3 regions of the Arthrobacter sp. JZ12 genome follow, and region 2 is predicted to be linked to each of the others. Evidence: predicted binding sites of a transcription regulator. Region 2 holds the regulator's gene; each other region holds the start of a gene.
The links. The regulator LexA, encoded in region 2, represses DNA repair genes until DNA is damaged. The targets are predictions, from matches to a motif close to TCGAACANNTGTTCGA.

Region 1 (2,262 bases), 270 kb from region 2:
GGTCTCGAGGATGCCGGGATCGAGTACGAGACCGACGAGGTCGAGTTCGTTCCCTCCATGCAGGTGGAGTTGGATGCCGACGCTGCACGGAAGTTCCTCAAGCTCGTCGATGCTCTCGAGGACCTTGACGACGTCCAGAACGTGTACTCGAACGCTGATCTCAGCGATGACGTACTCGCCCAGCTGGAGAGCGACGATTAGTTCGGCCTTCCCCGGATCCGCGCCGTGACTCTCAGGGTCATGGGCGTGGATCCGGGACTGACGCGCTGCGGCCTCGCGGTGGTCGACGTGGAGCCGAACCGGCGCGCTACCCTCGTTTCCGTCGGCGTAGTAGGTACACCCGCCGACGTCAGCCTGGACCGCAGGCTGCTCATGATCGCGGAGTCCGTTGAATCCTGGCTGGATTCCCACTCACCGGCGGTCCTCGCCGTCGAACGCGTTTTCAGCCAGCTGAACGTGAGCACCGTGATGGGCACCGCACAGGCGTCCGGCGTCGTCATCGCTGCAGCCGCGCGACGCGGCATACCGGTCGCGCTGCACACGCCCACTGAGGTCAAGGCTGCGGTCACCGGAAACGGGCAGTCGGACAAGGCCGCAGTCACCAAGATGGTCACCAAGATCCTTCGGCTGACAACCGCGCCCACTCCTGCGGACGCTGCAGACGCGCTTGCCCTGGCGATCACGCATGCCTGGCGGACCGGAGCTTCCGCCACGGCCCGCGCGCAGGGCGGTTCGGGGCAGACCCCCGCGCAGCGGTTGTGGGCGGAAGCGGAAGCAAAAGCACGACGGCGGCGCTAAATCTCCGGATTCACCGGCGGCCGGTGTGGCGCTCATCTTTTGTGGGACGGTGCCGTAGGCTCATTCGTAGATATGTTCGGTGATATTCACACGACTTCCCGCACCCACTTCTTGCATCGTCAAGCCTTACCTTGGAGCACCAGCGCATGATCAGCTCTCTGACCGGAACCGTCAGCCACGTGGGCCTTCATTCCGCCGTCATCGATGTCAACGGGTTCGGCATGCAGGTCCAGGCCACGCCGCAGACACTTTCCGGCCTGCATGTTGGCGCGCAGGCCACTGTATCCACCGCGCTGATCGTCCGTGAGGATTCAATGACGCTGTTCGGCTTCGCGGGGCCCGAGGAGCGCGAGGTTTTCGAGACCCTGCTGGGCGTGAGCGGAGTGGGGCCGCGGCTAGCGCTTGCTGTTCTTGCGGTACACACCCCGGAAGCCATCCGGATAGCGGCGTCATCGGGTGACGACAAGGCCTTCAGCAAGGTGCCTGGTATCGGCCCGAAGGGAGCCCGACGCATTGTTCTTGAGCTCGCCGACAAGCTGGTTCCGCTGGAATCCGGCTCTCCGGCTACGCCCGGGAATGCGTGGCAGGGTCAAGTTCTTGCCGCGATGATGGGCCTGGGCTGGTCGGAGAAGGACGCGGGTGCGGCCATCGACGCGGCGATCAAGGAATCACCGGAGACCGCAGCCTCCGGTGACGTCGGATCAATCCTCAAGCTCACCCTGCGCAGGCTCGGCCAGGACGGCGCCCGCAGCTCTGCCCGGACGTCGGTGGGCTGATGGCGGCGGACAACGAACAGCCGCTGGTCTCTCCCGCGGTGGATCCTGAGGATCGCGCAGTCGAAGCGGCGCTCAGGCCGAAGAACCTTGACGATTTTGTGGGACAGGCTCGTGTGCGACGGCAGCTGTCCCTGGTGCTGGAAGCATCGCGCCTGAGGGGGCGCAGCGCGGACCACGTCCTGCTGTCCGGTCCGCCCGGACTGGGCAAGACCACTCTTGCAATGATCATTGCCGCCGAGATGAACGCGCCGCTGCGTATCAGCTCCGGCCCGGCGATCCAGCACGCGGGGGACCTTGCCGCGATCCTGTCCTCACTGACGGACGGCGAGGTGCTGTTCCTCGATGAAATCCACCGAATGTCCCGGCCGGCCGAAGAGATGCTCTACATGGCCATGGAGGACTTCCGGGTAGACATCGTGGTGGGCAAAGGGCCCGGAGCCACCGCCATTCCGTTGGACCTCCCGCCGTTCACCCTTGTCGGGGCAACAACACGGGCCGGGCTCCTGCCGGGACCGCTGCGCGACCGGTTCGGCTTCACCGGGCATCTGGAGTTCTACTCCACCGAGGAGCTCGAACTGGTGCTGCGCCGTTCGGCCATGATGATGGACATGCGGGTCAACTCGGCGGCATTTGCGGAGATTGCCGGCCGATCCAGGGGAACACCCCGTATCGCCAACCGTCTTCTGCG
Region 2 (2,262 bases):
TGGCCGACCGGACGTCCTCCGGCACACCGTACGTATTCTCGTTGACGTTCAGCAGTATGGGCACATCGAGCTGTGGTGCCCCATACGGACGAAGTCCGCGCAGGTTCTCCCGGAGTGGTAGTCGGCCAAGGCGTTCAAGCTGATCGGTCACCACCAGAGTTTAATGCCCCGCAACCGGCAACCAACAATCGGCGGTAGCGGACTGCGATGTTACGGCAGCGAAAGTTCTGCTGTCCCGGCGAAAGAGAAGGTGATCAGGGCTGCGCTACGGGAATGTGAAGGGACTGGCCCGCCTGGACAGTCGATGAGTTCAGCGCGTTGAGCTCAACGATCTCCTCAACCACGGCACGGGGATCGCGTTGCGGCGCATACTCTGCTGCCAGGGACCACAGGGTTTCACCGGCGGCAACGTTGACGTGAACGGTGGACGTGAAATTCCCCGGGGAGGACGACGCCTGCGCCTGTGAAGTGAAGAATGCACCGACAACAAGCGAAGCAGCCGCAAGGAGTGAAAGGGGCAGGGCCACCAGGACCAACCAGCCGCGCCTGGTTAGGCGCAGAGGCGATACAACAGGCCTAGGTTCCTCGCGGGGTGTACGCGCCGGGCCTGCCTGTGCGACTGCGGTGAGGCGTGCCCCTGAGAAGGGAGAGTGTCCGGCGATATCTAGCGTCGACATGGTGTCTTGCCTTTCTGGTGGACCGTCCAGAGCTTTTTTCGAAGCTATGTTCTATTCCTGCGTTTATTTCTAGCACCTATGAACTAATAATGTCGAGACTCGCTCGAACAAATGTTTGAAAAGGCCCACCCGCTGACCTAGCGTTACTGGCAAGGGTGAAGGTCCGGCCGCTTCGGGAACCAGCTCATCACCCACCACCGACAAAACAGGTTGGGGAGCCGGCACCACCGGCAACGCCGGTTCACTGGTAACAGGGAAGGCACCGGCAACAACGTCTCCCAGCCGTAGGAAAGGGATGGCAATTCGTGGCAGATCTCAGTGCGGCAGAGGGTGTGGCCGAGGTTCCCGGCGCGGCCATCAAGCGCGGGCGGGGACGCCCGCGGGGTCGTGCCACGCCAAAAGGACTGACTCCTCGGCAGAAGAAGATTCTCGAGACCATCCAGCGCAGCGTGGCCGCCCACGGCTACCCGCCGTCAATGCGTGAAATCGGCGACACGGTTGGGCTTGCCAGCTTGTCCAGCGTCACGCACCAGCTCGCTCAGCTTGAGCGGATGGGATACATCCGCCGGGACCCCAAGCGTCCCCGCGCAATGGAGATCCTGCTGCCTCTGACCCTCGCGGAGGACGCCCCCCGCGAGGCGCCCGACTTGACTGTGGCCGATCCCGAGCTGTCGCCGTCGTCAGCTGTTGATGCAGCGATGGTTCCCCTGGTTGGCCGAATCGCGGCCGGCGGTCCCATCCTCGCCGATCAACTCGTTGAGGACGTCATGCCGCTGCCGCGCCAACTGGTTGGGCACGGTGAGCTTTTCATGCTCCGGGTTTCGGGAGATTCAATGATCGACGCCGCAATCTGTGACGGCGACTGGGTGGTTGTACGCCGTCAGAACAATGCTGAGAACGGCGATGTCGTCGCTGCGCTGCTTGATGACGAAGCTACGGTGAAAACCTTCCGGCAGCGCGACGGCCACACCTGGCTTTTGCCGCAGAACACCAGCTATGAACCGATCCTCGGCGACCATGCAACGATCATGGGCAAGGTCGTATCAGTGATGCGGGCTCTCTGACGCTTCCGTGAACAGCGCTAGGCCGGCTGCGCTGACGCGGCCAGTCTCGACAGGATCGCCAGTGCGGTGGACCTGTCAGTCGTGGGCCAAAAGGGCGGCAGCGCGGCCCGAAGGAACCCACCATAGGCCGCGGTTGCAAGGCGGGAGTCAAGAACGGCCACCATCCCGCGGTCGCCGCTTGCCCGGATCAGTCGCCCCGCCCCCTGGGCGAGGCGGACTGCTGCATGGGTCGCCGCGACGCTCATGAAGCCGTTCCCTCCATTCTTCGCGACGTTACGGGTACGTGCGGTCATCAGCGGGTCGTCCGGACGAGGGAACGGGATTCGGTCGATGACCACCAACCGGCACGAATGACCCGGCACATCCACGCCCTGCCACAGTGACATTGTCCCGAACAGGCAGGTATCAGGCTCCTCAGCGAACTGCTTCACGAGTGCAGACATGGAGGACTCGCCCTGGCAGAGGATGTCGACGTCGACTCGTGCACGCAGTGCCTCTGCGGCCTCCTCCGCGGCCCGCCG
Region 3 (2,262 bases), 670 kb from region 2:
CCGGCGCATATGGGGTGGAAAGAGCCGTTGTGATCGCCCTATGTCCAGAATCTGTCCCCTACCGCCAAGAACAAGGGGAAGGATGTCGGCGTCGCAGGCGATCTTGCGAATGCTCGAAGCGCTCAGCTGCTGGGCGAAGACAGAGTGACCATCATGGCCAAGGTCGCTGAGCAGGTCGCGATAGTTGATCGTCACCATGACCTGAGGGCGGTGTCCTCCGGTTGCTGGAAGTCCATCGCCGGCCAGGGCAACACGACAAGCCGTGACGAGGCCGTCGAGCAGCCCCTGCGCGCGGGTGGGGCGATCAGGGCTATGTCCGCCGTCGCCGTCGCCGTCTATTGCCGCTTCGCTCGCTGAATCGGCGCTCACCTCGGCCGTAGCCGCGAGCCCGTTGGCGTCATCGCCACCGTGCACGCGCGGGTTGGTGGCCGTGTTCATCGCGGTTATGAGGTGCTCGAACTGCTCGTCAGTGGCACCAATCTCCAGGAAATGCAGCCCGTGTCGTCGGCCGCGCAGGAACACACCCTGCCGGGCCTTCAAAATCTTGTCCGTTGGCTCCTGCCCGTCCTGATCCAGCACGTTTTCCCAGCGACGGGCCAGTGCCCGAAGCACATCTTCATCCGATTCGATTGCCTGGAGTGTCAGATGCTCTTCCATCGCCTTCAATTGCTGGGGAGTGGCAACGGTGCGTACCTTATCCATGGCGTTGCGAATGATGGTGACCGCCCGCCCGCTGACCTCACCAGCAGATGCGGCAGCACCGAGCACAGGCATCGGCGCCTCAACTGAAGCACCCGGCCCAGGAACTTCGGGCAACAGGTCCTTCCCAAGCCGGAGTCGGCGGTTGGCCTCGCTGCGACTGACACCGATTTTCGCCCGAAGGTAGTCCGCTGTACTTCGGTAGGAGTCCTGCTGATTATTGGTTGCAAGCCCGTGGTCCTCAACGGCCCTGGCAGCAACCACCTGGAGGTGCTCGACAATCTTCGAGACCTTCTCGATCTCAACCAGCGCGTCCGCGACCTTGGCGCCATCCAGCCCAAGGTAGTCGGCTTCGAACTTCTGAACGTGGGACAGCAGATCGGCATGCACCTCTGTTAGGAAGGAGACATCCTTCCCGTCCAACGTGAGCACCCCGGCAGCCATACCGAAATTTTATCGAAGGCGTGTACTAGTCCCTAGGGAATCGGGGCAATGTGGAGGAGTAGTGCGACACTGTTTCTCCACATCCATCGCGACGGCACTACAGGCAGATCCACCCGCTACGCCAGCGACCGCTCCAGCACGAAGTCCGTCTCGACGTTGCGCCCCAACTGGAAGGTCTTGGCCCCGACCCGGGTGAACCCGTGCTTCTCGTAGAACCTGATGGCCCGCGCGTTACGGTCGTTCGTGCCCAGCCAGATGCCCTGGGCCTCGGTTCCGGCCGCAGCGACCTCCAGGGACGCTTCCATCAGGCGCGACGACGACCCCTGCCCGTGATGCGACGGGTGCACATAGAACTTGCTCAGCTCGACGGTGGGAAAGATGGAGAGGCTGGACCTGACCTGCTCATCCTTCGGCAGTCCCTTCACCAGCATGCTCCACGCCAGCAGATGTCCGTCCTCACGCAGGCACAGCAGGATTTTGTCCGGATCCGCAATGTGCTGCGTGAAGCGTTCCTCGGAAAGCTCCGTCGAAATGAAGTGCTGGATGTCCTCCGGGTGCGAGGTTGGAGGGCAGGCGAGCGGGAAGGTGATGCCGGCGAGCGTGGCGAGAGCGCCGGAGTCGTTCGCGGTGGCATGGTCTATAACTACGGTCACGAAGCTAGGGTAGTCCCGATTGTGCTTCCCGGCAGGCGATCCAGGGTGTGGGAGGGGCCTGTATCCGAGATGACGCGCCCGGAATCGAGCGTGATGACGCGGTCTGCACGCTCGATGTCTTCGGGGGAGTGGCTGGACTCGATCACCGTGACCCCACGCGCCAACTCCTGGTCTACAGCTGCGCGAATGAGTTGGTGCGCTGACTTGTCCAAACCGGCGGTGGGCTCATCGAGGATGAGAATGTCTGCCTCTTGTGCCAGTCCCTGAGCAATGAGCGTCCGCTGCCGCTGACCTCCCGAGAGTTCGACCAACTGCCGCCGACGAAGGTCGGCAATTCCCATCCGTTCCATTGCCGCCTGCACCATAGTTCTGTCATGGGGGCGAAGCGGCAACAACGAACGCCGATGAGCCCACCGCCCCATCTCCACAGCCTGCTGAACGGTGCACGGCAAGGACTCGGAGGTCC

Region 1: the regulator LexA is predicted to act here: its motif matches at 863-878, upstream of ruvA (Holliday junction branch migration protein RuvA).
Region 3: the regulator LexA is predicted to act here: its motif matches at 1,156-1,171, upstream of GC088_RS02930 (HNH endonuclease signature motif containing protein).

Annotation. Positions count from the first base shown of each region.
Region 1 is NZ_CP045246.1:1,530,396-1,532,657, forward strand. Features, by position in the region: gene GC088_RS07080 (YebC/PmpR family DNA-binding transcriptional regulator) at 1-201, shown strand, start outside; gene ruvC (crossover junction endodeoxyribonuclease RuvC) at 226-798, shown strand; gene ruvA (Holliday junction branch migration protein RuvA) at 945-1,574, shown strand; gene ruvB (Holliday junction branch migration DNA helicase RuvB) at 1,574-2,262, shown strand, end outside.
Region 2 is NZ_CP045246.1:1,265,333-1,267,594, reverse strand. Features, by position in the region: gene GC088_RS05900 (histidinol-phosphate transaminase) at 1-151, opposite strand, end outside; gene GC088_RS05895 (LysM peptidoglycan-binding domain-containing protein) at 255-677, opposite strand; gene lexA (transcriptional repressor LexA) at 1,034-1,741, shown strand; gene GC088_RS05885 (ATP-dependent DNA helicase) at 1,759-2,262, opposite strand, start outside.
Region 3 is NZ_CP045246.1:595,131-597,392, forward strand. Features, by position in the region: gene GC088_RS02930 (HNH endonuclease signature motif containing protein) at 1-1,143, opposite strand, end outside; gene GC088_RS02935 (GNAT family N-acetyltransferase) at 1,260-1,796, opposite strand; gene aztA (zinc ABC transporter ATP-binding protein AztA) at 1,793-2,262, opposite strand, start outside.